4 regions of the Streptomyces tuirus genome follow, and region 3 is predicted to be linked to each of the others. Evidence: riboswitches for the same ligand, from Rfam matches in the RefSeq annotation. Region 3 holds a riboswitch; each other region holds the start of a gene.
The links. Region 3 has a riboswitch for cyclic di-AMP ahead of IGS69_RS16215 (M23 family metallopeptidase). Riboswitches for the same ligand answer to the same signal wherever they lie in the genome.
Positions count from the first base shown of each region.

Region 1: another riboswitch for cyclic di-AMP. It lies ahead of IGS69_RS20625 (transglycosylase SLT domain-containing protein); the one in region 3 lies ahead of IGS69_RS16215 (M23 family metallopeptidase).
Region 2: another riboswitch for cyclic di-AMP. It lies ahead of IGS69_RS21520 (C40 family peptidase); the one in region 3 lies ahead of IGS69_RS16215 (M23 family metallopeptidase).
Region 4: another riboswitch for cyclic di-AMP. It lies ahead of IGS69_RS04030 (C40 family peptidase); the one in region 3 lies ahead of IGS69_RS16215 (M23 family metallopeptidase).

Region 1 covers NZ_AP023439.1:4,468,352-4,475,986, forward strand. Annotated here, with positions in the region: gene IGS69_RS20610 (glycosyltransferase) at 1-780, opposite strand, end outside; gene IGS69_RS20615 (GNAT family N-acetyltransferase) at 802-1,872, opposite strand; gene IGS69_RS20620 (HAD family hydrolase) at 2,059-2,907, shown strand; gene IGS69_RS20625 (transglycosylase SLT domain-containing protein) at 2,871-3,650, opposite strand; cyclic di-AMP (ydaO/yuaA leader) riboswitch at 3,654-3,831, opposite strand; gene IGS69_RS20630 (polyprenyl synthetase family protein) at 4,334-5,344, shown strand; gene IGS69_RS20635 (LolA family protein) at 5,576-6,817, shown strand; partial or broken gene IGS69_RS20640 (ABC transporter ATP-binding protein) at 6,860-7,051, shown strand; gene IGS69_RS20645 (flavodoxin family protein) at 7,072-7,635, opposite strand, start outside.
Region 2 covers NZ_AP023439.1:4,641,170-4,648,804, forward strand. Annotated here, with positions in the region: gene IGS69_RS21505 (C40 family peptidase) at 1-255, opposite strand, end outside; gene IGS69_RS21510 (hypothetical protein) at 676-1,029, shown strand; gene IGS69_RS21515 (SLAC1 family transporter) at 1,007-1,948, opposite strand; gene IGS69_RS21520 (C40 family peptidase) at 2,026-3,201, opposite strand; cyclic di-AMP (ydaO/yuaA leader) riboswitch at 3,210-3,368, opposite strand; gene pcrA (DNA helicase PcrA) at 3,698-6,211, shown strand; gene IGS69_RS21530 (M23 family metallopeptidase) at 6,269-7,635, opposite strand, start outside.
Region 3 covers NZ_AP023439.1:3,546,066-3,553,700, forward strand. Annotated here, with positions in the region: gene IGS69_RS16205 (PrsW family intramembrane metalloprotease) at 1-74, shown strand, start outside; gene IGS69_RS16210 (aldo/keto reductase) at 208-1,152, opposite strand; gene IGS69_RS16215 (M23 family metallopeptidase) at 1,338-2,378, opposite strand; cyclic di-AMP (ydaO/yuaA leader) riboswitch at 2,390-2,546, opposite strand; tRNA gene IGS69_RS16220 (tRNA-Met) at 2,877-2,950, opposite strand; gene IGS69_RS16225 (dihydrofolate reductase family protein) at 3,016-4,146, opposite strand; gene IGS69_RS16230 (MarR family winged helix-turn-helix transcriptional regulator) at 4,224-4,739, shown strand; gene IGS69_RS16235 (GTP cyclohydrolase II) at 4,870-5,511, shown strand; gene IGS69_RS16240 (MarR family winged helix-turn-helix transcriptional regulator) at 5,630-6,133, shown strand; gene IGS69_RS16245 (ATP-binding SpoIIE family protein phosphatase) at 6,338-7,408, opposite strand; gene IGS69_RS16250 (anti-sigma regulatory factor) at 7,408-7,635, opposite strand, start outside.
Region 4 covers NZ_AP023439.1:850,508-858,142, forward strand. Annotated here, with positions in the region: gene IGS69_RS04010 (ABC transporter permease) at 63-1,055, shown strand; gene IGS69_RS04015 (baeRF10 domain-containing protein) at 1,393-2,529, opposite strand; partial or broken gene IGS69_RS35160 (hypothetical protein) at 2,770-2,949, opposite strand; partial or broken gene IGS69_RS34515 (ATP-dependent Clp protease proteolytic subunit) at 3,040-3,165, shown strand; gene IGS69_RS04025 (hypothetical protein) at 3,231-3,476, shown strand; cyclic di-AMP (ydaO/yuaA leader) riboswitch at 3,822-4,023, shown strand; gene IGS69_RS04030 (C40 family peptidase) at 4,028-4,501, shown strand; gene IGS69_RS04035 (ATP-binding protein) at 5,032-5,490, opposite strand; gene IGS69_RS04040 (helix-turn-helix domain-containing protein) at 5,704-6,564, shown strand; gene IGS69_RS04045 (DUF397 domain-containing protein) at 6,574-6,804, shown strand; gene IGS69_RS04050 (8-amino-7-oxononanoate synthase) at 6,877-7,635, opposite strand, start outside.

The sequences.
Region 1 (7,635 bases), 920 kb from region 3:
GCCGAACCGCCCGGCCGTGAACGGGAACAGCGGCTCGTCGCCCGGCGGGTGCGCCGGATCGTACGTCCTTGGAGTGAAGCCTTTGGCGAAGCCGCCGTGGCTCTCCAGCAGCACCTGGGCCGGGGTCGTCAGCCGCGCCGGCAGGATCAGCCCGGTGCTGCACCCCAGTCCGGCGTCGGCGGCGAAGGGCGCGGTCAGCTCGGTCAGCCAGCGCGGGTCGGCGACCACGTCGTCGTCGGTGAAGGCGACCACCTCGCCACGCACGGCGTCCAGCCCGGCGTTGTGGGCGGCTGCGAGCCCCGGAACGGGCTCACAGACGTACCGCACGCGCTCGGCGTACTTCCGCTCGATGAGCTCCCGCGTCTCGTCCGTGACCGGTGCGTTGTCCACGACGACGATGTCGAACCGCGGATGGTCCTGCGCCAGCAGCGAGTCCAGCGCCCGCGCCAGCTGCCCGGCCCGCTCCCGGGTCGCGACGACGACGGTCGTGATCGGCGGCTCCCCGGGCCCGGCGAACACGGCCGGCCCGCACTCCGCCCGCGCCCGGTCCGCCAGCACGGCCTTCGCGTCCGCGCCCCCCGGTACCCGCCCGAGCAGCGTGCCCACGGGCCGGCCGCCCCTCCTGACCAGGACGAACACCTCCCCGTGCGTCACCGGCGGACTCCCCGGGCCGGGTCTGAGCACCGCCTCCTCACCGTCGAGGTCCAGCTCGGCGACCTGTACCGCCCCGATGTCCAGGAACCGCCGTATCTCCTCCTGCGCACGCGCCGAACGGGCCATGCGCCCACCCCCCTCGTGAAGTCAGCCACGGCGCAGCCGAGCCGCGCCCTTCAGCGTCCGCGCGGCCAGCGACGCGAGCTGGGGCCTGCTGCGGACGAAGCTGTGCGCGCGGCGTGCCGGTTCGCGGCTCAGCCAGTGCAGTGCCGCGCCCACCCCCGGACGGGTCACCGCGCCCTCGTACACGGGCAGTTCGCCCGTCTTCAGCGCGTCCTTGTACTCGGCCGCGCCCCTGCCCAGGTCGAGCGTGCCGATGCCTTCGGCGGCGGCTGCCTCGGCCATCCGCAGGTGCAGCACCAGACCCGGCGAGAACTTCGAGAACTCCGGGTCGTAGGCCGGGAACCAGCAGGCCAGCACCGAGGCCGAACGCAGCCCGAAGTGCGCGGCGACGGGCCGCTCACCGGCGTACAGCACGGACAGCGTGCCGCTGCACTCCGGCGCCCGGGTCCGGGCCAGCTGCCCGACGAGCCGGGTGATCCACTCCTGGGCGAACCGGTCCCGGCGGCCGGTCCTGCGGTACTGCGCTGACTTCCACTCCATGAGCGTGCGCAGCGCGGCCGGATCGCGTTCGTCGAACACGAAGCGCAGCTCGCCGGCCTGCCGGCCCAGCCTGCGCTCCTTGGCCAGTGTGGTCTTCAGGAACTTCGGCGACTGCGCGCGCAGCACCGACTCGTACGTCTCGTAGCCCTTCTCCACGTCGATGACGTAGGTGGCGTACTCCTCGGCCGCGTACCGGACGAACAGCCGCTGCTCGGCCTCCAGATTGTCGAAGGCGAAGCTCGACAGCGAGCAGGCCCTCAGCAGTTCGCCCGTCTCCAGATCGAGGCCCGGCCGCAGGATCGCGCCCTGCGCGTCCGAGACGCCGAGCCCGATCGCCCGGCCCTGGCCCAACGGGCCCCGTTCGTAGGGCAGGAAGCCGGCCGGCTCCGTGCCCTCGTACACCACGGCCACCCGGGCCCCGGGCCTGACCCGGCCGACGGCATCGGTGAACTCCGGCTCCATGAAAGGGTTGCGCGGTGCCTCCGAGGCGGCGCGCAGCGCACGCCAGCGCTCCCTCTCCCCCTCGCCGAGCTCCCCGGGCCCAGCCACGCGAATGCGCCCACTGCTCAACCTGACCCCCCGATCAAGTCCCCCCTGGACACTTGGAAGGTACCGCTCTATGCGGCCCCACGGGTAGGTAGCGGAGCATGTTGTTGCCAACCGGTGCAGAGGCCTTCAACCGGGCAATCGGCGTCCACCGTGCGATGAAACGAAGGGCCGCACTGTCCGTATTCTCTGATCATGGCCGCACCCCTCGCATATTCACTCATCGCCACCGACCTGGACGGGACGCTGCTGCGCGGCGACGACACCCTCTCCGACCGGTCCCTCGCCGCGCTCGCGCGGGTGGCGGACGCCGGTGCCCAGCACCTCGTGGTGACCGGCCGGCCGGCGCCGAGAGTGCGGCCGCTCCTGGACGACCTCGGGTGCAGGGGGCTCGCGGTGTGCGGACAGGGCGCGCAGGTGTACGACGCCGGCGCGGGCCGGTTGCTGTGGTCCATCAGGCTGGACCGGGAGCTGGCCGAGACCGCCCTCGGCAAGATCGAGGCCGAGGTGGGGCAGGTGTACGCGGCGGTCGACCAGGACGGGGTCGACGGGCTCACGCTGATCGAGCCGGGGTATCTGATGCCGCACCCGACCCTGCCCGCCGTGCGGGTCGACCGGCGCGAGGAGCTGTGGGGCGAGCCCATCAGCAAGGTGCTGCTGCGCCATCCCCACCTGACGGACGACGAGTTGGCGGCGACGGCCCGCTCGGTGGTCGGCTCGCTGGCCACGGTGACGATGTCGGGGCCCGGCACGGTCGAGCTCCAGCCGTGCGGGATCACCAAGGCCACGGGGCTGGCGCTGGCCGCCGAGCATCTGGGACTGCGGCCGGCGGACACCGTCGCCTTCGGCGATATGCCCAACGACATCCCGATGTTCGACTGGGCCGGCCACGGCGTCGCGATGGCCAACGCCCATCCCGAACTCAAGGCCGTGGCCGACGAGGTCACCCTGTCGAACGAGGACGACGGCATCGCCGTCGTCCTCGAGCGACTGCTGGGCGGGACGGCTCAGTACGGGCCGTTGACGTTGTCGATCGAGCCGTAGCGGTCGGCCGCGTAGTTGCAGGCAGCCGTGATGTTGGCGACCGGGTCGTACGGGTCGAAGGGGGTGCCGGCCACGTGGTAGGCGGCGAACGTCGGGTCGATCACCTGGAGCAGGCCCTTGGACGGGGTGCCCGCGGCGGCGTTGGAGTCCCAGTTGTTGATGGCCTGGGGGTTGCCGGACGACTCGCGCATGATGTTGCGGTGGATGCCGTCGTAGGAGCCCGGGATCCCCTTCTGCGCCATGATGTCGAGCGACTCGCGGATCCACCCGTCGAGGTTGTTCGCGTAGGTCTTCGCGGACGCCTGGGTGGCCTTGGCGACGCCGCCGGCGGGCTTGGCGGCCGGCTTGGCGGGGGCCGACGACTTGGTCGCCGTCTTCTTCGCCGCGTCCGTCTTGGTGGTCTTCACCGTCAGCTTCAGACCCGGGTGGATCAGCTTCGGGTTGTCGCCGACGGCGGCGCGGTTGTCCTTGTAGAGCTGCTTCCAGCCGCCCGAGACGTCGTACGTGGCCGCGATGCGGGCGAGCGAGTCGCCCTTGACCACGGTGTACGCGAGGGACTTGGCGGGCTGGGCCGCCCGCTGCACGGACTGTGCGGCGGCGGGTGCGTTCTGGGGCTCGGCGGCGCTCGCGTGGGTGGCGCCGAGAAGCGGAAGGGTGAGTGCTGCTCCGCCGGTACCGGCGGCCATGAGGCCTCGGGTCAGCGGGTTGGTTCCGGGGCGACGGTGCTTGCCTCGTCCGGCCATGGCGATGTTCCTCTCCGGCGCCTGCGAGGTGAGCTGTCGGGTTCGGGCCGGGAGGTGCCCGGCCGCGTACGGCGCTGTGTGCCGTACGCGGCTTCACCCCGAGCCGGGCCGCTGTGCGGACCGGCGACTTACCTGGGTCCCCCGCTCCTGCCACGCGTGAGTGAGTCGGTTCCTGTGGGGAGTCCGGGCGGCGGCAGGATTAGGCGTCCGCCGGACAGGGCCGGAACGTATGCGAGAGCACATGTCGGGAACAAGCGCCTCAGTCACATATCGCGCGGTTGACCTTGGTCGGGGGCGTTTGGGCCGCTTGATCCTTTGCGGAAGCCAAGGCTCAACTGGCTTTCGGGGGAAGGCGTTAGAGGCCGCTGCCGCAGTGACGGGGAAAAGCGGAGGAAGTGATTCAACTCACTGATCACGAGTCCCTGGGGCAATTTTCCTCAAGGGGAATTCACCGACTCATCACGGCAAATCGTGCATAACTCGCTACCCCGGGGTAAGTCGATAAATATCTGTTCTTATAGGTTGATCGAAAACATAAGGGTCGTGATCGGATACCACCCGGCCTGTAACCATGGGCGCTGGCGGTGATCGAAACGTGACCGGATACGCTGACTCGAGTGAGGGCAGCGACCTATCGACAATCCGCGTAATCACCGGCAGACACAGCAGACAGGAGACCCCTCGTGACCGACGTCGGGCCGTTCGGGCTGAGCGTGCGGGACCAGGCTCTGGAGGCCGATGTCCAGGCCGGATTGGCGGCTGTCGAGGAAGGCTTGCTCGAGGCCACCAAGAGTGAGGTGCCCTTCATCACGGAGGCCGCCCAGCATCTGGTCCGGGCCGGCGGCAAGCGGTTCCGCCCGCTGCTCGTCATGCTGTCCGCCCAGTTCGGTGACCGCCACGCGCCCGGCATCGTGCCGTCGGCCGTCGTCGTGGAGCTGACCCACCTCGCCACGCTGTACCACGACGACGTCATGGACGAGGCCGCCGTGCGCCGCGGCGTCGAGAGCGCGAACACCCGCTGGGACAACTCCGTCGCGGTCCTCACCGGCGACTTCCTCTTCGCCCGCGCCTCGCACATCCTGGCCGACCTCGGCCCGGAGGCCGTGCGGGTGCAGGCCGAGGCGTTCGAGCGCCTGGTGACCGGCCAGATCCTGGAGACGGCCGGACCGCAGGACGGCCGCGACCCCGTCGAGCACTACCTGGACGTGCTGGGCGGCAAGACCGGCTCGCTGGTCGCCGTGTCGTGCCGGTTCGGCGCGATGATGTCCGGCGCCGACGACACGGTCGTGGACGTCCTGACCCAGTACGGCGAGCGGCTCGGCGTCGCCTTCCAGCTCGCGGACGACGTCCTGGACATCGCCTCCGACTCCCACGAGTCCGGCAAGACCCCCGGCACCGACCTGCGCGAGGGGATCCCCACGCTGCCGGTGCTGAGGCTGCGCGAGCGGGCGGCCCGGCTCGGGCTCGCCGAGGACATCGCCCTGTCCGAGCTCCTTGACTCCGACCTCACCGACGACGCACGGCACGCCGAGGCACTGCGCCTGCTGCGGGCCCACCCGGCGCTGGAGCAGGCCCGGCAGGACACCGTCCGCTACACCCAGGACGCCCGTTCGGCGCTGGCACCGCTGCCGGAGTGCACCGCGAAGGCGGCGCTCCTGGAGCTGTGCGACGCGGTGGTGCACCGGGCCGGCTGACTCGTCTCCCTCCTGCGACCCCTACGGGTCGGGGGAGAAGTCGCCCCTCCGTGTCATACCCCAGCAGTAGACGGAGTTGAGCCCGGGGTCTGACGTATCTCCCTTGCCGATTTGGTCAGATGGTGACCACGGAAAACACCACTCCTCACCTGTTCGGGTGAGAATGGCGGCTCAGGGACGAGTGCGTGGACGACACGGACAGCCGCCGCCGACCACGGAGGTAGGGCACACATGGCACCGTACGCATCCGACGACAGCACGACCGCCGGGGAGGTCGACGAGCAGCGCTCCGGGCGGCGCAAAGCCGCGCGGTACGTCGTCCCGGTCACGGTGATAGGGGTGGCGGCCGCGACGATCGGGCTGGTCCCCGCGCTCGCCGACTCCGGTGACCCCGACCTCCCGAAGATCACCGCACAGCAGCTCATCGAGAAGATCGCCACCTCGGACGTCCAGCAGCTGTCCGGCACGGTGAAGGTCAGCACCGACCTCGGCCTGCCGAATCTCGGCGGCCTGGAGTCCGGCCTGCTGTCCGGCGCCGCGGGCCAGGGCGAGGGCGGCTCCTCGGCCGACCCGACGGCCAAGCTCACCGAACTCGCCTCCGGCACGCACACCTTGCGCGTCGCCGCCGACGGCCCCGACCGGCAGAAGCTGTCGCTGCTGGAGAACGCCGCCGAGTACAGCGTCATCCACAACGGCAAGGACGTCTGGGGCTACGACAGCAAGTCCAACGAGGTCTACCACGGCACCTCTTCGACGAGCCCGGAGCGCGGCAAGGACCAGCAGCCGCCCGCCACGCCGAAGGACTTCGCCGAGGAGGCCCTGAAGGCGGCCGACGACACGACCTCCGTGACCGTCGGCGGCACCGCCCAGGTCGCCGGCCGGGACGCCTACAAGCTCGTCGTCGAGCCGAAGCAGTCCGGCTCGACGGTCGGCGCGATCAGCATCGCCGTGGACGCCAGGACCGGCATGCCGCTGAAGTTCACCCTCACCCCGGCGAGCGGCGGCGCGGCGGTGATCGACGTCGGCTTCACGAAGGTCAGCTTCGCCAAGCCGGCCGCCTCGACCTTCGACTTCACCCCGCCCAAGGGCGCGAAGGTGACCGAGGAGAAGGACCTCGACAAGGGCTCGAAGGAGGCTCCCGGCACGACCTTCGGCAAGGGCGGGGCGCGCGAGCACGCCCCGAAGGACGAGGAGGACTTCGGCAAGGGCCCCGACGGAATGAAGACCATCGGCGAGGGCTGGAGCGCCATCGCCACCTTCGACACCGGCGGCGAGGGCGTGCCCTCCGGCGGTGCCGGCGGCGACCTCGGCGGCTTCATGGACTCGCTCGGTGACAAGGTCCACGGCGAGTTCGGCTCGGGCACGGTCTTCTCGACCCGTCTGGTCAACGCCCTCGTCACCGACGACGGCAAGGTCTACGCCGGTCTGGTCACCAAGGACGCGCTGGTGAAGGCGGCCGACGCCGGGAAGTAGCTCCCGGAGGCGTACGGGAGCCGAGAGAACGAGAGGAAGCCGGTGGGCGAGGTGTCCGCCGCGGAAACGGAGCGGAGTGCGGCGGGGGCCGAGGCCGGGGAACCGGTCATCGCCACCCGCGGGCTCACCAAGCGCCACCGCGGCGGACAGCTCGCCGTCGACGGCCTGGACCCGACCGTCCCGGCGGGCAGGGTCTTCGGCTTCCTCGGCCCGAACGGCTCCGGCAAGACCACAAGGACATCACCGCGTGGCGCTCAGTCCTCGTAGAGGAACCTGGCCGGGGGCGCCTCCTGCTCGAAGAAGGTCTTGGCGCGGGTCAGTGCGGCGTCGTCGGTCAGCACGTCACCGGGCTTGCTGCCGTTGCCGAGCAGCACCCCGCCGAAGCGCATCCCCATGTACGCCGCGGAGTTGTGGAGTGTCCCGACGAGCGGGTCGGCGACCACCTCCTGGGTGTGCGCGAGGGCGGTGACGCCCCACAGGGTGCGGCCGGCCAGGGTCGCCTTGAAGTCGAGGCCGGGCGTGCGCAGCCAGCCCGACCAGTAGTCGAGGTAGCGCTTGGTCTGCGCGGAGACCGAGTACCAGTACAGGGGCGAGACGATCACGATGTCCGTCGCGGCGAGCGTGGCATCCAGCAGCCGGGCCACGTTGCCCTCGGTCGGGCGGACGTGGTCGCTGTCGTGCCGCAGGTCCTCGAAGTCCGGCACGGGGAGCTGGGTGAGGTCGATCCACTCCTGCTCGACGTCCGGGGGCAGTTGCTCGGCGGCCCGGCGGGCCAGCAGCTCGGAGTTGCCCTCGGCGCGAGCGCTGCCCAGGACGAA
Region 2 (7,635 bases), 1.1 Mb from region 3:
CTGGAGGTCCTTCAGCCGCTGCCCGGCCGCCTCGGCCTTCTCCTTCGCGCCGTTGTACTTCTCGGTGGCGACCTCCGCCTCCTGGTACAGCTCGTCCACCTCGGCCTTGACCTGGGCGGGGCTGAGCTGTGGTTCGGCGTGTCCGGTGCCGTCCAGGCCCGTCGCCGTCGCCGCGCCCGCGAGGGCGATCGTGGCGGCCGTACGGGCCTTGCTGCCACCCGTCGAGCGCTGTCGGGGCTTGCGGTGCGCTGCCACCTGGAGGCCACGTCCTTTCCTCGACCGCCGAGGGGTGGGTGCGGCTGCCGGGGGGAGCGGACGGGCGGCCTGCGCGTCCGGCGACGGCCCGCACAGGGGGAGCGGATCGCCGCCGGACTTTTCGGCGGTGGTGTCCGACTGCCGCCCCTGGCCCGGGCGGCGGTGGGGAGCCGGGCACCTGGTGGAGGACGCTAAACGTCGCCGTACCGGGCCCGTGGCGGGTGTGCGGAAGTGGCGCGAGAGGACCGACGGTGACCGTATGCGACCGTGGACCCGCCGGGGCGCCGCCCACTTCACTCAGCGTGATGACCGATGCGCCGGATTCTGAGCGAGTGACCGTGATCGGGTGCTATGGGGCGCATATATGCATCACTGGGCCGGTGTCGGGTGCCTCTAGGCCCCTCATTAGGCTCCGGCCTCATGGACGTACTCATCCACCTCTTCGTCGGCCTCCACATCATCGGCATCGCCTCGCTCCTGGGAGGCTTCCTCACCCAGATGAAGGCGATGGGCGAGGGTACCGCCCGCTTCACCCCCGCGATGCTGCACGGCGCGTTCACGATGCTGGTCACCGGAGTGGTTCTCGTCGGCCTCAACCAGGCCGACGACCAGTCGGTGAACAACGTGAAGATCGGCGTGAAGCTGGCCCTGCTGATCGTGATCCTCGGCCTGGTCTATGTGAAGCGTGACGACGAGAAGGTGGACAAGGGGCTCTTCGGCCTGGTGGGTCTGCTGACCACGGCGAACATCTTCATCGCCGTGCTCTGGACCTGACCCGGGAGCGCCGGGCGCCGGCCCGGGCGGCGGCGAGAGCCCAGGCGGTGCACGCGAGCCAGGCGGCCACCGCGATCCACAGCAGCACCTCCCCGGCGGCGTCGAGCCAGGCGACGTCGAGCGCGGCGGCGACCGCCAGGGTGGCCGCCGCCGTCACCACCACGGCGAACACGGTCGCCCAGCGCCGCACGTCGTAGTGGTGCCGCGGCCAGAACAGCTCGGCGAGGATCAGGGCGACGCAGGCGATCAGCGCGAGCACGAGCAGCGTGACGGTCGTCGTGCGCAGGGCGCTGCTGTTCTCCTCGTTCCACAGGTACAGGCGCGAGCTGTCGGCACTGAGGAGCTTCGCCCCGGCCATCGAGGACACGGCGAGGGCGCCCGCCGCGAGCCAGTGGTCCCCGCGTCCCTCCTCCACCTGCCGGGGCTGGAAGCGGAACAGGGCGAAACAGTAGAGGGCGAGCCCGAGCCAGAACAGCACCAGGGCCGCGTGGGCGAGCCAGGCCGCCGAATCCGCCGCGGCGAGCGTCGCGCCGAGCACGGCGAGCCCTTCGGTGGCCACACACCGCAGGAACACCGTTCCGCGCCACCCCTGGGTCTCCGCGGTGAGCAGCACCGCCCAGAGCAGCATGGCGAGGGCGAGCAGAGCCTCGGCGAGGTGCTGCCGGCCTGCCGCGGAGAAGCCGGTGCCGAGGACGGCGGTCGCCGCCACGAGGGTGAGCGCGGCAGGCGTCTCCGCCCGCCACACGCCGTGCCACCGCTGGGCGAGGCCCGCGGCCGCCACCAGCCAGGCCGCGCAGGCCAGGCCGAGGGCGATGCGGGAGAGGACCTCGTACCCCGCCGAGTCGAGACCGACCGACACGATGCCGGTCGCCAGCGCATACGTCGCCCACCAGGTGGCAAACAGGGAGGGACCGGACATAGCGCCGATGCTAGAGAGCGCCGCGCGGGTTGAGAGAGGGGCACGCGCGTGTGCCCCTCAAAAACCTGGCGGGACTTCTAGGCCGGGCGTACCACGCTGTGGATCGCGGACTCGCCGTCGTAGTAGATCGACTCCTCGCGCACGTACGTGCCGGGCTTCGGGGCGTGGATCATCATGCCGTTGCCGATGTAGATCCCGACGTGGGTGACGTCGTCGTAGAAGAAAACCAGGTCGCCGGGCCGGGCCTGGGAGAGCGGGACCGTGGTGCCGGCGTTCACCTGGTCGTAGGTCGTGCGCGGCAGGGTGACGCCCGCGGCCTTCCAGGCGGCCCCGGTGAGGCCGGAGCAGTCGTAGGAGCCGGGGCCGACCGCGCCCCACACGTACGGCTTGCCGATCTGGGCCCGGGCGAAGGCGAGCGCCTTGTCGGCCTTGGTGGCGTACGAGGAGTCGGCCGGGGCCGTCGAGGAGGACGAGCCGGAACCCGACCCCGACGAGGAGGACCCGCTGTCCTGCTGCCGAGCCGCCTCGTCCTGGGCCTTCTGCTGCGCGGCCTGCTGCCGGGCCAGCTCGTCGGCCTTCCGGGTGGCCTCCGCCCGCTTCTCCTTCTCGATCGCCGCGAGCCGGGCCTTCTCCTCGGCGGTCAGCTTCGACATCAGCTCGCGGGCGTCGGCGAGCTTCCGCTGGACGGTGGCCTTGGCCGTCCGCAGGCCGGCCTGCGAGTCGGTGAGCGTCTCGAGGCTCTCGGTGGCCTCCTGCCGCTTCTTCATCGTCTCGGACTGCTGCGTGACGTAGTCGTCGACCGCGACCTTCTGCCGGCCGGTCATCCGGTCCATCAGCTGGGTCTGGTCGAAGTAGTCCTGCGGGGTGTCCGCGAGCAGGAACGTCGCGGTGTCCGGGGCGGCGGCGCCGGTACGGTACTGGGCGGAGGCGAAGGACCCCAGCTCCTCGCGCGCCTCGTTGAGCTTCTGGGTGCGCTCGGCGACGTCGTCGAGGAGGGTGTCGACGCGCTTGCGCTGCTTCGCGGTCTGCTCCTTGGCCGCGTTGTACTTGTCGGTCGCCGACTCTGCCTGGCGGTACAGGTCGTCGACCTTCTTCTCGACTTCCTCCAGGCTGGGCTTGTCGTCGGCCGCGGGGGCGGCGTTGGCCGACTGGGACAGCAGGGCCACGGAGGTGAGGGCCGCCGTTGCGAGGGCGGGGGTCCGTATGCCTGCCACGCGCGTACCCGTAGGGCGCGACTTGCGGTGCGACGCCAAGGGAGGCGACTCCTTCCACGTTCCGCCTACCGAGTTAGCTGTCGGGTTCGGGCGGGTGGTTCGGAAGGTTTGCCCTACGGCCGTCTCCGTACAGGGAGCCGGGCCGATTCACCCCAGGTTCACGGTTGGGTCCCCGGCTCCGGCTGCCGCTGCGGCGTGCCGGACTCGGCGGAGGCCGCGCGGCCCGGCGACGTTCGCCGGTGGGGGTCATGCGGCCTGGTCGCACGGTAGCCAACTCGTGTGGCGCCTGTGAAGGTTGATGGGTGATATGCCCGATACATTTTCGTGACCTTGTTCCCGAGCGTTGCCGAGAGTGAGCGATCGAGGGGGTTTGATCACGAATCATCCGCAATTGCGGGGGGTGTAGCAGCCCGTGATCGTGCTGTCATGGAGGGCGACAACGCGCCGCCGGTCCGGCCCGCGGGTGCCCCGGCGCGGGGCGATGTTCTCAGGGCGGCGGCGGGCTGTCAGTGGGGCGCCCTAGACTCGGAGAGCGATGAGCAGCCTCTTTGACGACAACTTCCTGGCGAACCTCCAGGCCCAGCGGGGCCCGGCCGACGAGCCCCCGCCGCCACCCGAGGACGATCACGTACCGGAGCCGATTCCGGACGATCTGTTCGACGGGAAGTTCGACGCGCCCCCGCACCGATGGGGGTCCCCCCGCTCGAGCGGAGCCGAGAGTGGGGGAGGCTACTACCGCGACGGCGCCCCCCGCCCGGTGATCGACTCCGCCGCGCTGCTGGAAGGGCTGAACGACAACCAGCGCGCCGCCGTCGTCCACTCCGGCTCCCCGCTGCTCATCGTGGCCGGAGCCGGCTCCGGCAAGACCCGGGTGCTCACGCACCGCATCGCCCACCTGCTCGCCGAGCGGGACGTGCACCCCGGCCAGATCCTCGCGATCACCTTCACCAACAAGGCCGCCGGCGAGATGAAGGAGCGCGTCGAGCAGCTCGTCGGCCCGCGCGCCAACGCCATGTGGGTCATGACCTTCCACAGCGCGTGCGTGCGCATCCTGCGCCGGGAGAGCAAGAAGCTCGGCTTCACCTCCTCCTTCTCGATCTACGACGCCGCCGACTCCAAGCGCCTCATGGCCCTGGTCTGCCGCGACCTGGACCTCGACCCCAAGCGCTTCCCGCCCAAGTCCTTCAGCGCCAAGATCAGCAACCTGAAGAACGAGCTGATCGACGAGGAGGACTTCGCCGCCCAGGCCACCGACGGCTTCGAGAAGACCCTCGCCCAGGCCTACGCCATGTACCAGTCGCGGCTGCGCGAGGCGAACGCCCTCGACTTCGACGACCTGATCATGACGACGGTCAACCTGCTGCGCGCCTTCCCGGACGTCGCCGAGCACTACCGCCGCCGCTTCCGCCATGTGCTGGTGGACGAGTACCAGGACACCAACCACGCCCAGTACGCCCTCGTCCGCGAGCTCGTCGGCACCGTTGAGCACCCCGTCGACGTCCCGCCCGAGGCGGAGGTCCCGCCCGCCGAGCTGTGCGTGGTGGGTGACGCCGACCAGTCGATCTACGCCTTCCGCGGCGCGACGATCCGCAACATCCTCCAGTTCGAGGAGGACTACCCGGACGCCACGACGATCCTGCTCGAGCAGAACTACCGCTCCACACAGACGATCCTCAGCGCCGCCAACGCCGTCATCGAGCGCAACGAGTCCCGCCGCCCCAAGAACCTGTGGACCAACGCGGGCAGCGGCGCACAGATCACCGGCTACGTCGCCGACACCGAGCACGACGAGGCGCAGTTCGTCGCCGAGGAGATAGACCGCCTCACCGACGCGGGCGATGCCAAGGCCGGCGACGTCGCCGTCTTCTACCGCACCAACGCCCAGTCCCGTGTCTTCGAAGAGATCTTCATCCGCGTCGGCCTGCCCTACAAGGTCGTCGGCGGCGTCCGCTTCTACGAGCGCAAGGAGGTCCGGGACGTCCTGGCCTACCTGCGGGTGCTCGCCAACCCGGAGGACTCGGTGCCGCTGCGCCGCATCCTCAACGTCCCCAAGCGGGGCATCGGCGACCGCGCCGAGGCGATGATCGACGCCCTGTCCCAGCGCGAGAAGATCAGCTTCCCGCAGGCGCTCAAGCGCGTCGACGAGGCGTACGGCATGGCCGCGCGCTCCACCAACGCCGTCAAGCGGTTCAACACGCTGATGGAGGACCTCCGCACCATCGTCGAGTCCGGCGCCGGCCCGGCCACGGTGCTGGAGGCCGTCCTGGAGCGCACCGGCTACCTCGCCGAGCTCCAGGCCTCCACGGACCCGCAGGACGAGACCCGGATCGAGAACCTCCAGGAACTCGCGGCCGTCGCCATGGAGTTCGAGCAGGAGCGCGGCGAGGACGAGCAGAGCACCCTGTCCGACTTCCTCGAACAGGTCGCGCTGGTCGCCGACTCCGACCAGATCCCCGATGAGGAGGACGGCGACGGTGTCATCACGCTGATGACCCTGCACACCGCCAAGGGCCTGGAGTTCCCGGTCGTCTTCCTGACCGGCATGGAGGACGGCGTCTTCCCGCACATGCGCGCCCTCGGCCAGACCAAGGAGCTGGAGGAGGAGCGGCGCCTGGCCTACGTCGGCATCACGCGCGCGCGGGAGCGGCTCTACCTGACCCGGTCCACGCTGCGCAGCGCCTGGGGCCAGCCCTCGTACAACCCCCCCTCCCGGTTCCTGGAGGAGATCCCGCCGGCCCACGTGGAGTGGAAGCGGACGGGAGCGACCGCGCCCGCGTCCTCCGGGCCGGTCTCGGCGGTGGCGGCCTCGCTGTCGTCGTCCCGCTCGCGCTCGTCGGCGTCGGGCGCCTCCGGGTTCGCCACCCGCCGCACCTCGGAGAAGCCCGTGGTGTCACTGGCGGTCGGGGACCGGGTCACCCACGACCAGTTCGGACTCGGGACCGTCGTCGGGGTCAAGGGCACGGGCGGCAACGCCGAGGCGACGATCGACTTCGGCGACACCAAGCCGAAGCGGCTGCTGCTGCGGTACGCGCCGGTGGAGAAGCTGTAGCGCCCTGAGAAGTGCCGGTGGGCCCCGTCCGCTCGACGGGCGGGGGCTGCCGGGACGTTACGACGGGTCGACGCCGTGGCTGCGCAGCCACGGGAGCGGGTCGATGGCCGAGCCGCCGCCCGGGCGCACCTCGAAGTGCAGGTGCGGTCCGGTGGAGTTGCCGGAGTTGCCGGAGCGCGCGATCGGATCGCCGGCCTTCACGGTCGTACCCGAGGCGACCGTGTACGTGGAGAGGTGGCAGTACCACGTCTCCGTGCCGTCCTTCGCGGTCACGATCATCATGTTGCCGTACGCGCTGTTCCACTGCGTGCGGACGGTGCCGTCGGTCGCGGCCATCACGGTCGTGCCGTACGAGACGGGGAAGTCGATGCCGCTGTGCAGGGACATCCAGTTGATGCCGGACTGCCCGTAGTAGGCGCTGAGTCCGTGCCGCGCGACCGGCAGGGCGAACTTGGGACGCAGCCGCTCCTTGCGGGCCGCCTCCTCCGCCGCCCTCTTCCTGTCGGCCACCTGCTGGGCCTTGAGGTCGATGCGCTCCTGCGTACGGCTGGCCCGGTCGGCGAAGTCGTCGGCGCCGGCGGACAGGCTCTGCAGCTGCGTGTCCAGCTTGTTGTTGGCGGCGGCCGGCTTGACCGGCTGCGCGTCCGCCGCCGTCGTCTGCGCCTCCGCGGCGCTGTCGTCGGAGAGCGTGCCGACGGAGGCGGCGGCGATCCCGGCGACACCCATCACACAGGCGGAGGGCACCGCGATGGTCATCAGCGCCGAGCGCTTGGGGGGCGTACGGCGGCGGGAGCGGGAGCCGGCGCGCGAGGCCGCCCGGGGGGAGGGGGCCGCAGTGACGTCCTCCTGGTCGTCCAGGAGCGGGGCGACGACGGGCAGTTCACCCGTGGCGGCCGGCTCATCGCCGTCCGCGGCGGGGTCGCGGTAGTCCGCCCCGGCGGATTCGTCGTACGTGACCTGGTCGAAAGTCGCGGTCTCGAGCTGGTCGAAGGTCGCGGTCTCGAGCTGGTCGAACGGCGTGGCCCCGTGCTGGTCGAAGGTTTCGGCGGGGTGCTCGTACGCGTCGGGCGCCGGTGCGGCGGTGCCGTCGGCGTTCCACTGCGTCGCGTCGTAGGCGCCCGTGTCGAAGGTCTGCGTGCCCCACTCCCAGTGCTGGGTGTGGTCGGCGGGGTTGCCGGCCTGGTCGGGCTGGAGCCAGGCGCCCGCGTCCCACTGCCCGCTGACGTCCGGGGACGGGGCCTGGGAGGGGATGGCCGACATGGGCTGCTGCTCGGGCGTCCAGGAGGTCGTGTCGTAGACGCCGGTGTCGTAGGCGGCGTGGTGCTGGGCCGCGTAGGCGTCGTAGTGCACGTTCTCGTGCGTGCCGGTGGGCCAGTGGCCGGTGCCGTAAGTGCCCATGTCCTGGCCGCTGCCCGGCATGTCGC
Region 3 (7,635 bases):
GGCCGGTGTACGGGGTGTACGGGTACGGCCACCAGCCGGCGCCGTACCCCGCGTACAACCCCTACCGCTCCTAGGCCCCCCGGGGCCCGCTCAGGCCGAGGCCCCCGTGAACCTCAGGCCGAGGCCCCTGTGAGCCTCAGGCCGAGGCCTCCGGGTCCCGCTCAGGCCGAGGCCCCCGTGAACCTCAGGCCGAGGCCCCCGTGAACCTCAGGCCGAGGCCTCCGTGAGCCGTTCCACCTCGGCCTCCGAGAGCGTCAGCTCCCCCACGCCGAGCAGTGCGGGCAGCTGCTCCACCGTCCGCGCCGAGGCGATCGGCGCCACCACGGTCGGCTGGGCGGCGAGCCAGGCGAGGGCCACCGTGGCGACGGGAGCGTCGTGCGCTGCGGCGACCTCGTCGAGCGCGTCGAGAACCCGCCGCCCCCGCTCGGTCTCCAGATGCTTGGCGGCACCGCCCGCCCGCGCGCTCTCGACCCGCGTACCCGGCCGGTACTTGCCCGTGAGGAAGCCGGACGCGAGCGCGTAGTACGGAACGGCGGCGAGGCCGGCCCGCTCGGCGAGGCCCTGGAGCTCACCCTCGTACGTGTCACGGGAGACCAGGTTGTAGTGCGGCTGGAGGGCGACGTACCGCGCGAGACCCTCGCGGTCGGAAAACTCCAGGGACGCCCGCAGCCTCTCGGCGGAGATGTTGGAGGCGGCGATGTGCCGCACCTTGCCGGCCTTCACGAGTTCGTCGAGCGCGCCGATGATCTCCTCGACGGGCACGTCGGGCTGGTCGAAGTGCGTGTAGTAGAGGTCGATGTAGTCGGTGCGCAGGCGCCGCAGGGAGGCGTCGGCGGCGGCCTTGATGGTGGCAGCGGACAGGCCCCGGAAGTCGGGGTGCTGGCTGACCTTCGTGGCGACGACGACGTCGGAGCGGTTGCCGCGTGCCTCGAGCCACGTGCCGAGGATGGTCTCGGACTCACCGCCCTGGTTGCCGTCGACCCACGCCGAGTAGACATCGGCGGTGTCGACGAAGTTGCCTCCGGCGGCGGTGTAGGCGTCGAGGACGGCGAACGACCGGTCCTGGTCGGCGGTCCAGCCGAAGACGTTGCCGCCGAGGGCGAGGGGGAAGACCTCGAGGCCGGAAGTGCCGAGCTTGCGAAGAGACGTCATGCCCGGTGTCAACGACCGCGCAGGAACGCCCCATTCCGCAACGGACGCAAAACTCCCGTAAACACAGCCGACGGCCCTGACGTCGGAGGGTCGTCGTCAGGGCCGTCGATGCCTCAGAGAAGGTGCACTGCTCAAAAAAGGTGCACTGCTCAGGGAACGTGCACTGCTCAGGGAACGTGCACTGCTCAGGGAGTCAGCCCCTTGCCCCGCAGCCAGGCCACCGGGTCGATGCCACTGGAGGATCCACCGGAGTGGACCTCGAGGTGCAGGTGCGCCCCGGTGACGTTGCCGGTGGCGCCCACGCGGCCGATGACGTCGCCGGTGCTGACCTTCTGGCCGACGCTGACGCCGATGGAGGACTGGTGCGCGTACCAGATCTCGGTGCCGTCATCGAGGGTGAGGACGGTCTTGTAGCCGTAGGAGCCGTTCCAGCCCGCCTCGGTGATGGTGCCGCTGTGCACGGCCTTGATCGGCGTGCCCGTGGGAGCGGCGAAGTCGAGGCCGGTGTGGTAGCCGGAGGACCAGTAGGCACCGGCCTGGCCGAACGTCGAGGTGAGGGTGTACGAGGAGGTCGGCAGCGTGTACTGCTTGGCGAGGGCGGCAAGCCGCTCGGCCTCGGCCTTCTTCTCGGCCTCCGCCTCCGCCTTCTTCTTGGCCTCGGCGGCCTTGGCCTTGGCTTCCTGCTCCGCCTTGGCGACGGCCTCCTTGGCCGCCTTCTCGGCGGCGGCAGCGGCGTCCTCGGCGGCCTTGGTCTCGATCTGCTCCTGCTGGTGCTCGACCTGCGCCATGATCCGGGCACGCAGCGCGTCACCGGCGCCGGTGCGGGCGCCGGACGCGTCCTGCGCGGTGTCCGCAGTGGCGGTGCCGAGACTGCTGAGCGGGGTGGCGGAACCTTCGGGGGTGTCGTCGTCCGAGATGAGGGAACCCACCGAGGGCAGGTCCGGCACGGAGATGGACACCGGGGGCTTGCCGGTCTGGGCACTGGCCATACCGCCGGCACCCACGGCGGCTATGACGCCGACGCCCAGGACGGTGGAGCTGCGGGCGAGACCTCCGCCGCGCTGCTTGGTGACGCGATGCCGGCCACGGACGGGACGGATGGACTCCTCGGTGGGGTTCCACTCCTGGAACGGGCCCTCGTCGGTGCGCTGACCGCCGAAGCCGAAGGTGTCGTTCTCGCGCTTCGGCGCGTACGGGGCCGCGGGGGCAGGCCGGTTGGACGCCACGTGGGCGTACTCCTTTCCTTCCTTCTCGCCTACCGGGTTAGCTGACGGGTTCGGAGCAGGAAGGTCTCCTACGCGCGTATACCTGCCGTGCTTCCACGGTGGCATCCGCCCGATTCACCCCAAGTGATGGTTCCCCGGTTCCCTTTCGGGATTCGGCGCGTGCGCACGGAGCCGCCTTCTGTGACGGCTGGGACGACCGCGCTGCGTTATCGAACGTTAATGGAGGCGCGAGGGGTATTCCAGCGATTCCACTTGATCATTAACCTTTTTCGCGCGGACTTACCTGCCACGACCGGTTCAAATCGGGCGAGTTGACCGCGCCGCAAGTGACTGACGGGTTTTGACGGTGCGTCAGTTGTTATGCGGAACGGGACGGTTCGCTCACCGACCGTAGCGATCCACCGGGCAAGTATCAGGAAGGCATGAGGAAGGCACCAGGAGGGCATCGGAAAGCACCGATGGCCGGAACCCTTTCGGATTCCGGCCATCGGCCTTCAGTAGCGGGGACAGGATTTGAACCTGCGACCTCTGGGTTATGAGCCCAGCGAGCTACCGAGCTGCTCCACCCCGCGTCGTTGTGTCACCAGTGTACGCCATCCGCGGGACCGCTCGCGCACACCCACCGACCGGGCCCTGCTCAGCCCGGCAGATGACGGTTCGGGGCCTTGGCCCGCTCCTCGTGTTCCGGGAGCACGACGACCTCCACGCCCTCGGCCGCGAGGAGGCCGCTGCCGTCGGCGTCCGTGACGAAGGTGTCCGGCTCACGCCAGGCCGTGACCACCCGCCGTACGCCCGCGTCGAGGATCAGCCGGGCGCAGGGAGCGGGGCGCGAGGCGCGGCGGGCGCAGGGCTCCAGGCTGCTGTACACCGTCGCGCCGGGCAGGCGCGGGTCGGCCGGGTCGACCTTGGCGAGGGCAGCCTCCTCGGCGTGCACCACCGGGTCGCCGGCCTCGCGGGAGTGGCCGCGGGCCAGTTCCGTGCCATCGGCGGCGACCACCACCGCGCCCACGCTGAACGCCGTGTCCGACGGCGGGCAGCGCTCGGCCAGTTCGCAGGCGAGGGCCAGCCAGTGGTGGTCGGCGGCGACGGGCAGGGGGCCGGCGCCCGGGGCGGTCGGCTCGTAGCGCATCAGGACCACGTCCTCGATCTGCCGCGACTCCAGCAGCCGGAGCCGGCCGCCCTGGTAGCCGCCGGGTCCGAAGAGACGGGGGGCCCGGGGGTCACCCACGAAGAGCGGGGCGAGGACCAGCTGCAGTTCGTCCGCGAGGCCCTGGGTGAGGAGCTGGGTGTGGATCAGGCCGCCGCCCTCGACCATGAGCCGCCCCACACCCCGGACGTCGTGCAGGTGCGTGAGCAGCCGCCGCCAGTCGAGGCCGGCGCCGAGCGGCACGACGTCGGTGGCCAGGCCCAGGGCGCGGGCCCGCTCGGCGCCCCGGTCGGTGGTGTAGAGGACCTTCTCGCCGCCGGTGTGCCAGAAGCGGGCGTCCGGGTCGAGATCGCCGGAGCCGCTGACGGTGACCTTGAGGGGGTACTCGGGCTTTCCTGCCGCCGTGCGGGCGGCACGGCGCTTCTCCGCGTTCACCAGCAGCCGCGGGTTGTCGGCGCGGATGGTGCCGGCGCCGACCAGGATGGCGTCGACGCCGGCCCGGACCTCGTCGACCCGGTCGAAGTCGGCCGGGCTGGACAGGAGCAGCCGGTCGGGTCCGGTGTCGTCCAGGTAGCCGTCGAGGGAGACGGCGGCGGACAGCAGGACGTACGGGTGAGGCATCGGTGCTCCGCGGTTGGTCGGGACGGCGGGACGGGACAGGGCTTGGTTCAAGTTTGAAACAAACCTACACTGGCGGCATGACGACTCGCTGGCTCAGCCCCGATGAGCAGCGCGCCTGGCGCGCCTACATCGCCGCCTCGCTGCTGCTGGAGGACGCGATCGACCGGCAGCTCCAGCAGGACGCCGGCATGCCGCACCTGTACTACTCCATCCTGTCCGTCCTGTCGGAGTCCCCGGAACGGCGGCTGCGCATGACCGATCTCGCCGAGCGGCTGAAGATCACGCGCAGCCGGCTGACGTACGCGGTCACGCGGCTGGAGAAGGACGGGATGCTGCGGCGGGAGGCCTGCCGCCATGACAAACGGGGCAGCATCGCGGCGCTGACGGACGAGGGGTTCGCCGTGCTGGAGCGGGCGGCGCCCGGGCATGTCGAGACCGTGCGGGGCTTCCTGTTCGACCGGCTCAGCGAGGAGCAGGTGGGGCAGCTGGAGGAGATCTCCACGGCGATCGCGCAGGGTCTCCAGGAGGACGGGGCCCGGCCGGCGGCGGACGACGTGCCGTGGCGGCGGAGGTCGTCGTCGCCCTGTTCGTGACGAGCATCACACAGGTCGGATCTCATTGCTTCAAATTTGAAGCACGAGTAGGGTTCCGATCGTGGATCTGCTTCAAATCTGAAGCACTATGGCTGCGCAGCCGAACAGGAACGGAACCCGGAGGCCCCGCATGCCCGACACCCCAGCCGTCGTCGCCACCCCGCGCTCGCGCGTCCGGGTCCCGCTGCGCTTCCACGACGGCTACGAGGCGGACGCCGAGCTCGTCACCTTCCACGGCCTGGCCGACGGCCAGGAGCACGTCGCCATGGTCCTCGGCGAGCCCGGCCCGGTCCCGCTGGTGCGGCTGCACTCCGAGTGCCTGACCGGGGACGTGTTCGGCTCGGCCCGCTGCGACTGCGGCCCGCAGCTGCGCGAGGCGGTCGAGAGCATCGCCGAGCGCGGCGGCGTGCTCCTCTACCTCCGCCAGGAGGGCCGGGGCATCGGCCTCTACAACAAGCTCGACGCGTACGCCCTCCAGGACGAGGGGCTCGACACGTACGAGGCGAACGCGGCGCTCGGGCTGCCCGAGGACGCCCGCGACTACACGGCCGCGGCCCAGATGCTCAGAGCCCTGGGCATCGGCGAACTGGACCTGCTCTCCAACAACCCCGACAAGGCGGACCAGTTGCGGACCCTGGGTGTCGCCGTCCGCGACCGGATCCCCACGGGCGTCTTCACCACCGCCCACAACGTCCGCTACCTGCGCGCGAAGGTCCTCCAGACGCAGCACACGCTGCCGCTCGCCGCGCTGACGGAGCTCAGCGCCGGCTGAGCCGCCCCCGGTCCGGCCGGGCTCCGAACCGGGCTGCTTGCCCCTCGGTTCATCGGGTACAGCCTTTGAAAGAGGGCGACCTCATCAGTACCCGGAGCTTTATGGAAGTGACCGTTTCGTGACCGATCTCGGCGGCCCCGGCAACCACCGGGCGAGGGGACCGGGCGACGGCCCGGAGGCCGTCGCATCGCAGATCGCCGATGCCGTGGAGAGTCTGACGGCGCTGTGGTCGATCGCCGCGCAGGAGGCGTCCCTGCGCCTGTCCCTGCACCAGTTGCGGGCGTTGCGCACCGTGCAGGCGGCGCCCGGCCTGAATCTGACGGCCCTGGCGGAGGGGCTGGACATCGGCCTGCCCACGGCCAGCCGCCTCTGCGACCGCCTGGCGGCGGCCGGCCTGCTGGAACGGACCCCGCACCCGGACACCCGCCGGGAGGTCCAACTGCGGCTCACGACACACGGACAGCACGTCCTGGGCGATGTCGCCGGCCGCCGCGCCCAGGCCCTGGCCACAGCCCTGGCAGCGATGGAACCGGCCGAACGGGCGGCACTGAGCAGGGGGTTGCGGGGTTTCCTGGCGGCTCAGAACACGCCGTCCGACGCCGGCGGGGCGCAGGGGCGGTGACGTAGGACGTCGGGGTGGGTGCCTGCCACGCGCCCGGTCCCTCAAGAGCCGGTCGCTGAGGGCCCAGACCCGGTCGCCCAAGGCCCGCCCCCTCAAAACCCGGTCGCTCAGGGCCCGACCCCTAAGACCGGCCCCACAAGACCCGCGCCACTCGAGCCCCTGCCCCTCAAAGACCCAGACCCTCGACGCCCGGCCCGCTGCCCCTCACGTCCCCGAGCCGTGGCGGCTCACTCCGCCGGCGGTCAGGACCGCCACGCAGGTGTCGTCCCGTACCGGCCGGGCCGCGCTGCCCGCGTCGCGGAGCACGACCGCGGCCGCCACCGCCGGGTCGCAGCCCGGCAGCACGCCGTCGTCGGGCGGTGTCCAGCGGCCGGGCAGGCCGTCGCTGTGCAGGACCAGCAGGCTGTCCGCCTGCCAGGGAACGCGCTGCACGGGTACGGAGGCCGGGGCCTGCGCGCCCACGATGCCGGGGTGGGACAGCAGCGCCTTCCACGTGCCGTCGGTCCGCAGCCGGGCGCCGACGTTGCCGATCCCGGCGAAGCTCAACTGCCCGGTATACGTATCCAGTTGGGCCACGGCGACGGCCGCGCCCCGAGTGGGCCGCAGAGCCCGGCCCAGACTCCGCAGGATCTCGGCGGGCGGCAGCTCGGCCAGGCCGCGCAGCTCCTTCACCGCCAGGCCGGAGGCCTCGGCGGCCTTCTCCCCGTGACCCAGCCCGTCGGCGAGCAGCAGGGTCAGCCGGTCGCCGCCGCGTACCCGGCCCCAGGCGTCCCCGGAGTGCTCGGCCCGGCCGAGGGGGACGTTGACGCCCCCGGCGCGCGGACCGGGCGGGGGCGGCCCCTGGTTGCGGGCGGCGGGCTCGTGGCCGATCCGGGCCATCACGACGGTGCCCCGGCCGGGCGCGCTGTGCAGATCGAAGTCGTTCGCTATGCGCCGGCACGTGCCGAGCCCGGCGCCGAGCGAGGCGGCGACGGTCGTGGTGTAGCCGTCGCGCATCGCCGCCGCGACGTCCGGGATGCCGGGGCCGTGGTCGAGCGAGACGAGCTGCACGGCCGCCCGGCGGCCGTCGCCGTGCCCCCGCTCGACGAGGTTGATCAGGACGCGCCCGCCGTCCGCGTGCCGCAGCAGGTTGGTGGCCAGCTCCGTCGCCACGAGCGCGGCGGTGGCGGTGCGGCTCGAGGGCAGGCCCGCGCGGGCGCTGGCCTCCTCGGCCGCCACCCGCACGTCCCGCACCCGGGTCGAGTCGTCCACCGGAACGTCCCAGACCCTGCTCATCAGGGCACCGTCCGGGAGGGCGGTACGACGGTGGCCCAGGCGGTGACGGTGACGGTGGTTCCCTCACCGGGCCGGCTGTCCACCTCGAACTCCTGCACCAGCCGCTTGGCACCGCTCAGGCCCAGCCCGAGCCCGCCGCCGCTGGTGTAGCCGTCGGTCAGCGCCTGGTCCAGGTCCCGGATGCCGGGTCCGGTGTCGACGAAGTCCAGCCGCAGCCCCTGCGACGA
Region 4 (7,635 bases), 2.7 Mb from region 3:
CGGTCGTCCCGTTCGCTTCCGGCCCCGCTCGCTTCCGGTCCCGCTCGCTTCAGGAGACCCTCATGCCTTCCCGCAACCGCCATGTGATCGCGGTCGTCGTCCTCGTGCCCGTCCTGGCCGCCCTCGCCCTGTGGGCCTTCGCCTGGCCGGCCTCCCGTATCGCACCCCGCGACCTGCCGCTGGGCGTGGCCGGACCGCCCACCGCGGCGGCCCAGGTCGAGCGGCAACTCGAGCGGCACGAGGGCGCCTTCGAGATCCACCGCTACGCCGACGAGGCCGCCGCCCGGGACGCCATCGAGGACCGGAGCGTGTACGGCGCGGTCGTGGTCACCCCGCAGGGGCCCGAACTGCTGACCGCATCGGCCGCGAGTCCGGTGGTCGCGCAGTTCCTCCAGCAGGCCGTGACCCAACAGGCCGCCGCTCAGGGCACACAGGTCAAGACGGTCGACGTCGTGCCCACCCCGGAGAGCGATCCGCGCGGCGCGGTGCTGAACGCCGCCGCACTGCCGCTCGCCCTGGCCGGCATCGCGGCGGGCGCTGTCGTCACCCTGCTGGGGCTGCGCGGCTCCCGAGCCGTGATCGCACTGCTCGGCGCATCGGCCTTGGTGGGCGTGATCGCGGCCGGGATCGCGCACAGCTGGCTCGGGGCGCTCAGCGGTGTCTGGTGGACGGAGGCGTCGGTGCTCGGTCTGTCCACGCTGGCCGTCGGCGGCGCCGTCGCCGGGCTCGCCGCCCTCATCGGCCCCGCCGGCACGGGCGTCGGGGCCGCCGTGGTGATGCTGATCGGCAACCCGTTCTCCGGCGCGACCTCGGCCCCGCAGATGCTGCCGGAGCCGGCCGGCGCGATCGGCCAGTGGCTCCCGCCGGGCGCGGGGACGACGCTGCTGCGCTCGGTGTCGTACTTCGACGGCGCGGCGGCGACCGGGCCGGCCCTCACCCTCGCCTGGTGGGCGGCTCTCGGCCTGGGCGCCGTACTGCTCGGCAGCTCACTCCGGGCCCGGAAGGCGGGCGGTGGACCCGCGGCCGAGCAGCGGGAGCTCTCGGCGGTGGCCTGACGCGCGCCGGAGGGGGCCGAAGAACGCGATGGAGTCCTGACCGGCCTGAAGGCGTGGTGCACACAGATGTCGTACACGTAGACGGTCCCCGGACACGTAGACGGTCCCCGGACACGTAGACGGTCCCCGGACACGTTGACGACCCCCGGACGCATAGACGGTCCCCGGAAAGTTCCGATCAACCCACTGCTCGTATCTCAGAATTCGCCGGGGACCTGGCCGGTGCCCGACAGGTACTCCGCGAGGGAGCCCTGTCGTGGTTGACCGGTCCTATTTACTATGATTACTCCGGTTATGCGGGGTGGTCAAAGGATCCGGCGGACTATCTCGCGCCGGTCTACTGCGGGGGAAGTTCGAAGCGCAGCAGTGCCCCGGCCTGGTGCGCGCGCAGTTCCGTCTCCGGCTCGATGTGCCGGACGTCGCCGCCGTCGTCGATGACGGACTGGGTCAGTTCGTCGATGACGTCGGGGACCTCGCGCAGCGGCTCCCCGCAGAGGGGGCAGGTCTTTCCCGAGCGCGCAAGCAGCCCGTCCCGGTCGCAGACGACGCCTGGGGCAACGGCCCCCTCGTCCACCGCCAGCGTCCGGATCGCGGCCAGCGAGGCCGCCCACAGCGTCTCGTCGAGCCCGACGGCGCTGGGCCGCCGGGCCGCCTTGGCTTCGAGGATCTCGCCGACGAGCTGTCGCTGCTCCTGGTGTGCGTGGTCGGAGACGAGCTCCTGCACCTTCTGCTTGATGTCCTCGGGCGTGGCGGTCTCGCGGTCGACGGTGAAACTGCCGATGAGCCGGTCACGCAGTTCGCGCGGGAGAAACTCGGTGAAGACCGGCACCTCATAGGAGTGGCCGCCGACGACGAGCAGGTCGAAGCGCCCGGTCCCGAACAGCTGCTTCAGCTCGCCGACGAGCCGCCGGTAGTGCCGTTTGCTGAGCTCGTCGGCCTTGTTGCGGACCCGGTTCTCGGCGAACCCGGCGGCGTAGTTGGGCTTGCGCAGCGTACGGTCGCGGATCGTCTCCAGCTCCCGTGCCTCGTCGATGTAGTGCTCCCAGACCTGGCCGGTCCCCTTGTCCACGATGACCGCGCAGGTGCGGTAGTACTCGTCGAGCACGCCCAGCATCGGACGGACGTACGGATCGGCGTCCACGACGATGCGTTCGCGGGTGCTTCGCGGCAGCCACACCTGCTCGTAGACGCCGTTGCCGCTGCAGGAGAAGACGGCGACAGCGCCCGGCCTGTGGGGCTCCTCCTCGAGCGATTTCCCGATCTTCGCGATGTCCTCGCGGAGCGAGAGCCGCGCGGCGTGCTCGAGTGAGCGGTCCTCCGCGAGGGGCTGGATGCGGTCCAGCAGGCTCGCCACCCGGGTCAGGAACGCGCGGCGGCCCGTCCTGTCCGGTTCCGCGGGGATGTAGAGCGAGACCAACGGTAGTCCGTTCCCGTTCAGCCGGAGAATTCGATCGACCTGGTCTTGCGTGATCATCACCGCTCCTCGCGCTCCGTGAGCCTCACTCGGCCCCGTTCCAGGTAACGCGGTGGACGCGGGTGCAGCAACCGCAGCGTGACTCGTTCCGTCGCTCCGGGGCTGCCCGCGCCGGGCGGGTCAGGCGCCACCAGGCCCGGGCGGTCGATTTCCCGGGCCTGGTGGCGCGCGGCCGTCCTGCGCTCCGGGCGCAGCACACCCGGTCGACAACGGCCCTCCGAGTCGACGAGTTCCCGATCTTCACTCCCCCGGGTGAGCCTGGTCCCGATCAGTGCCACGACGGCCCACTGATCCAGACGAAACCGCCTGGGCCGGGCCGGCCCGGCGGTGCTCCGCCGCGATGCCGAACCGCTGGGGTGCGCCAGGGGCGGCAGCGGCCTCGCGGACCGTGGAGACCGCGCTGACCACCTGCTGCTCCGCGACCTCCGAGAACCAGATTCCGGTGACGCAAAGAGACCCAGGAACGCGCTCCCCGAGTTCACCGAACGCACGGGCTCCGGGCAACGGACGATCCGTACTCGAAGCTCGACGATCTGCCTGGACCGGGCCGGTGCCGCCGCCTCGGTCCTGCTGGCGGCGGGCACGCCCGGCAAGCGATTCGCGCCGCCCGACGCCCGCCTGGTGATCCATCAGCCTGATCGACGGGATCATCCCGAGCCGCCAGGCCACCGTGGCCCCGCCGACCGGTCGGTGAGGCTCCGGTGCTCCCGGCCGAACTGCCGCCCCTGCCCGCCCTGACGCGGGCCGAGGCGGAACTGATCGAGCGTTACCTCGAGGTCGTCGACCTGCTCGGTCGTATCAACCCCGCCCAGGACGGCGACACCTACCGCGGACTACGCGCCGCCCAGGCCCTGGTCGGCAAGGCGACGGCGCTGCGTGACGCACTGGTGCTGGGCGGCGAGCGGCGCACCGCCCGGCTCACCCTGCCCCCGGAGTCCGTCAGTTGACGCGGAACCGTCGGTCCGGACGCAGCGCCGCCCACGATGCGTCCGGAGCTGAGTTGAAACGGACCAAAAGACGTACCGCTGTTCGGAGTAGGCAGGAGACGGATTTCCGGACCGTTCCGGTTGCGCAACGCGCGTAGCCGGTGGACGGAATGGGGCATTCCATCGCTGGTCCGGGGCTCCGCGAACCAGTGGACAGTGGCCCGAACGCACACGTGTCCACCCGAACGGGTGAGTGGTGAGTAACAACACAAATCCCCGGTTCCGTTGGGAAATCCGGACAGGCATGCGCCAAGATCCCTGTCTGACGACAAGCCCCCGCCGCTGTGGCGGGGCGATCCGGGCGGACGCCGAGTCCTGCCGCCGCCCGGATGACCGGTCGACAGGAGTGGATCGGCAGGAGTGGAGGACCCGAGCACGACGGGTCGCCGGGACGGTCACGCCATGACCGGCCCCGAGCAGCCCTTGGGGTGAAGCCGCGTCAGCGGCCGGGCAACTTTGTCAGCCCGAATCCGACAGGTCATCCTTCACAGGCGGCTGACGAAGGGTTGCGCATGACTGCGCTCAATCGTGTCCCGTCGCTCATGGCCCGGGCCGGCACGGCCTCGGCGCTCACCATCGCCGCGGTGGGCGGCTCCATCGTGGCGCCCGGCTTCGCATCCGAGGCGGCGGCGGCCACACCGGCGACCAAGGCACTCCAGATCGCGGCCTCCAAGAAGGGTGCACCTTACAGGTACGGGGCCACCGGTCCGCACCGGTTCGACTGCTCCGGACTCACGCTCTACTCGTTCAAGAAGGCCGGCAAGAAGCTCCCCCGCACGGCTGCCCAGCAGTACAACAAGACGCGCCACATCTCCGCCAAGAACCGCAAGGCGGGCGACCTGGTGTTCTTCCACTCGGGCAGCAACGTGTACCACGTCGGTATCTACGCGGGTAAGAACAAGCTCTGGCACTCCCCGAAGAGCGGGGACGTGGTGCGACTGCAGAAGATCTGGACCAAGAGTGTCTGGTACGGACGCGTGAAGTGATCCGCCCGGCGTGCGGCGGCGTCCTTGACGCGCCGCCGCTCGCCGGAGCGTGACACGGGGTCATGTGGTTACCCGTCACCACCACCCGTCTGAGCGTGCTGGTGTTCGCGTTCAGCGGTTCCGTGCGCTGCTGGTGGTCGACGTGACGTCGGGCCGGACCGGCGGTGTCGCCGCGGGCGCGACGACCTTCCTGGTCCGCGTCGGCCTGTGGGAGCTGCTCCCGCGGCACGTGCGGCGGGCGGGGCTGCATACGGAGACGGACGGCGCCGATGAGACCTCCGCGGAGGAGACGGCCGGGGGCCGCGTCGCGATCCCGCACCGCTGCGGCACACCGTCGGTCAGCCGTCAGGGCTTCCGGGGGGGGCGGCTGCGCACCGGGAGGTTTCGGCTCAGCACCGGTGACGGGCGCGAGGCGCGGAGCGGGCGTCATACACGTGGGGATGGCCCGGATGTGGGTCCCGCGGCCCGGGGTGCGCGGAGGGCACCCGCTGGATATGCCTTTCGCGTCCTCCTGAGGGGCTCCTGTGTGGCTAGGGCTCCTGCTGCACCGCTGTCGTCACCGGCCCGACCGGGACGACCCAGGGGAGTTCGATCGAGATGGTCTTGCCGCCCTCGCGAGTGGGGCGGATACGGAGCCTGCCGCCGCATTCCGCGGTCAGCCAGCGGATGATGACCAGACCGCGGCCGTTGTCCTGCTGGACGGCGGCCGGCAGGCGTCTGGGGAAGCGCGGATGGCTGTCCGTAACACCGATGCGCAGGTGCTCGTCCCGGTCCAGTTCGACGTCCACGGTGAACGTGGGCGACTGACCGAAGGTGTGCTGGACGGCGTTGGTGGCGAGTTCGGAGATGATGAGCCGGACGGTGTCGGACACTTCCGTGTCCACCGGCAGACCCCACTCCGCCAGCGTGCCCACCACGTAGGCACGCGCTGCGGAGACCGAGGCGGGATCGCTCGGCAGAGTGACGGATGCTTCCAGATGGTCTGCCATGGCGACCTCGTCCCTTTCCCACGGGACCACAGCCCGACACGGAGCGGATGGTTCGAGTACGGTCCCGGACTGGTGCTTCGTCGCCAGACTGCCACCAGAACACCCCCGAAGGACGGCGATCCACCAAGATATGCATATATCTGTCGCTCAAAGCGGTGAACTCTGCGACGCGAGACCGTATTTGGGTGGCTCGGAGGGAGTAAGGAGGAGCCCATGCAGCACGGTCCCGCGGTGCGCCGCCGGAAACTGGGCGCCGAACTGCGTGCGCTGCGCACCTCTGCGGGGCTCACGAGCGGTGAGGCGGCCTTGCTGGTGGGCTGGCACCAGTCCAAGGTCAGCCGGATCGAGACGGGCACGAGCGGGGTGAAACCGGCCGATGTGCGGTTACTTCTGGACGCCTACGGTGTGACAGACTCCCAACTTCGCGAACTGCTCATGGTGTTGGCGGGCTCCGACGACAGCGGCGGCCGGCACCACTGGTGGCACGCCTACCGCGGGGTACTGCCGCCGACCTACCGGGACTTCATCAGCCTGGAGTCGCAGGCCGGTGCGATGCGCACGCTGGAGACCACCGTCGTGCCCGGTCTGCTCCAGACGCCCGAGTACGCGCGTGCGGTGACCAGGGCCGCGGTGGAGGGACTTCCCGAAGACCGGCTCGACACGCTGGTCGAGGTGCGACTGGCCCGGCAGGACGTGCTGCGCGCGGATCCCCCGCTGAAACTCAGCGCTGTCCTGGACGAGGCGGTGCTGCGGCGCGAGGTGGGCGGACCCGGGGTCATGGCCCGCCAGCTGGAGCGACTGGTCGAGGCCGCCCGGCTTCCCCAAGTGCGCCTGCAGGTACTGCCGTTCGCCGCCGGGGCGCACATCGGTGTCACCGGCCCTTTCGTAATCCTGTCATTTTCGAGCACTTCTGATCTGGATGTGGTTGTTCTCGACCACTTGACGAGTAGCCTCTACCTCGAACGGAAAGAAGACCTCCAGGCCTACACGGAGGCCTTCAACGCCCTTCAGATCCACGCCCTTTCGCCCGAGGACTCGTTGGATTTCATCGCCGGGACAGCCGCCGGCGCGTAAGGAGGCACCATGCGTGCACTGCCTCGTCACGTCCCCTCAAGCATCGAACTGCACGGTGTGCGGTGGCTGCGCAGCAGCTACAGCACCGGCGCGAACAACTGCGTCGAGACCGCGCGTCCGGATGCCCCGCCCTGGGCCGGACTGCTCGCCGTGCGCGACTCCAAGGACCCGGCCGGACCCGCGCTGCTCTTCTCCCCGGGGAGCTGGGCGGCGTTCGCGGCCGGGGTGGAGCGCATGTAACCGCGTTCGATCAGTCCGTCATCGTGCGACGCACGGCCGTGTCACGCCGACTCATGGCCGCGTTTCGCCGACTCATGGCCGCGTCTCTCCGATCACCTGTACAGCGCGTTCGATCTGCTGAGCGGTCAGGTCCGCGCGTGCGGTCAGCCTGAGCCGTGAGATGCCGTCCGGCACGGAAGGGGGCCGGAAGCACCCCACGGCCAGGCCCGCCGCGCGGCACTGCGCCGCCCAGCGCACGGCGTCCTCGGGAGAGGGCGCCCGCACCGAGACCACCGCGGCGTCCGGACGCACCGCTTCCAGACCCGCGGCGGTCAGGCGTGCGTGCAGTTCGCCCGCCACCGCGCGGGCCCGCGCCGCCCGCTGCGGCTCGCCGCGCAGCAGCCGCAGGGCCGACAGGGCCGCACCCGCCGCCGCCGGGGCGAGTCCCGTGTCGAAGATGAACGTCCGGGCGGCGTTGACGAGGTGTCCGACGACCCGGGCCGGGCCGAGGACGGCTCCGCCCTGGCTGCCCAGCGACTTGGACAGTGTGACCGTCGCGACGACGTCGTCCGCGCCCGCGAGCCCCACCGCCTGCGGGGCCCCGCGGCCGCCGTCGCCGAGAACGCCCAGCCCGTGGGCGTCGTCGACGACCAGCCCCGCGCCGTGTTCCCGGCAGACCTCGGCCAGCTCGGCGAGGGGGGCCGCGTCGCCGTCGACCGAGAAGACCGTGTCGGACACGGCGATGGCCGTGCCCTCATGGGTGGCCAGCGCCTTGCGCGCGGCGTCCGGCTCGGCGTGCGCCACGACCTGGGTGGTCCCGCGGGCGAGCCGGCAGCCGTCGATGAGCGAGGC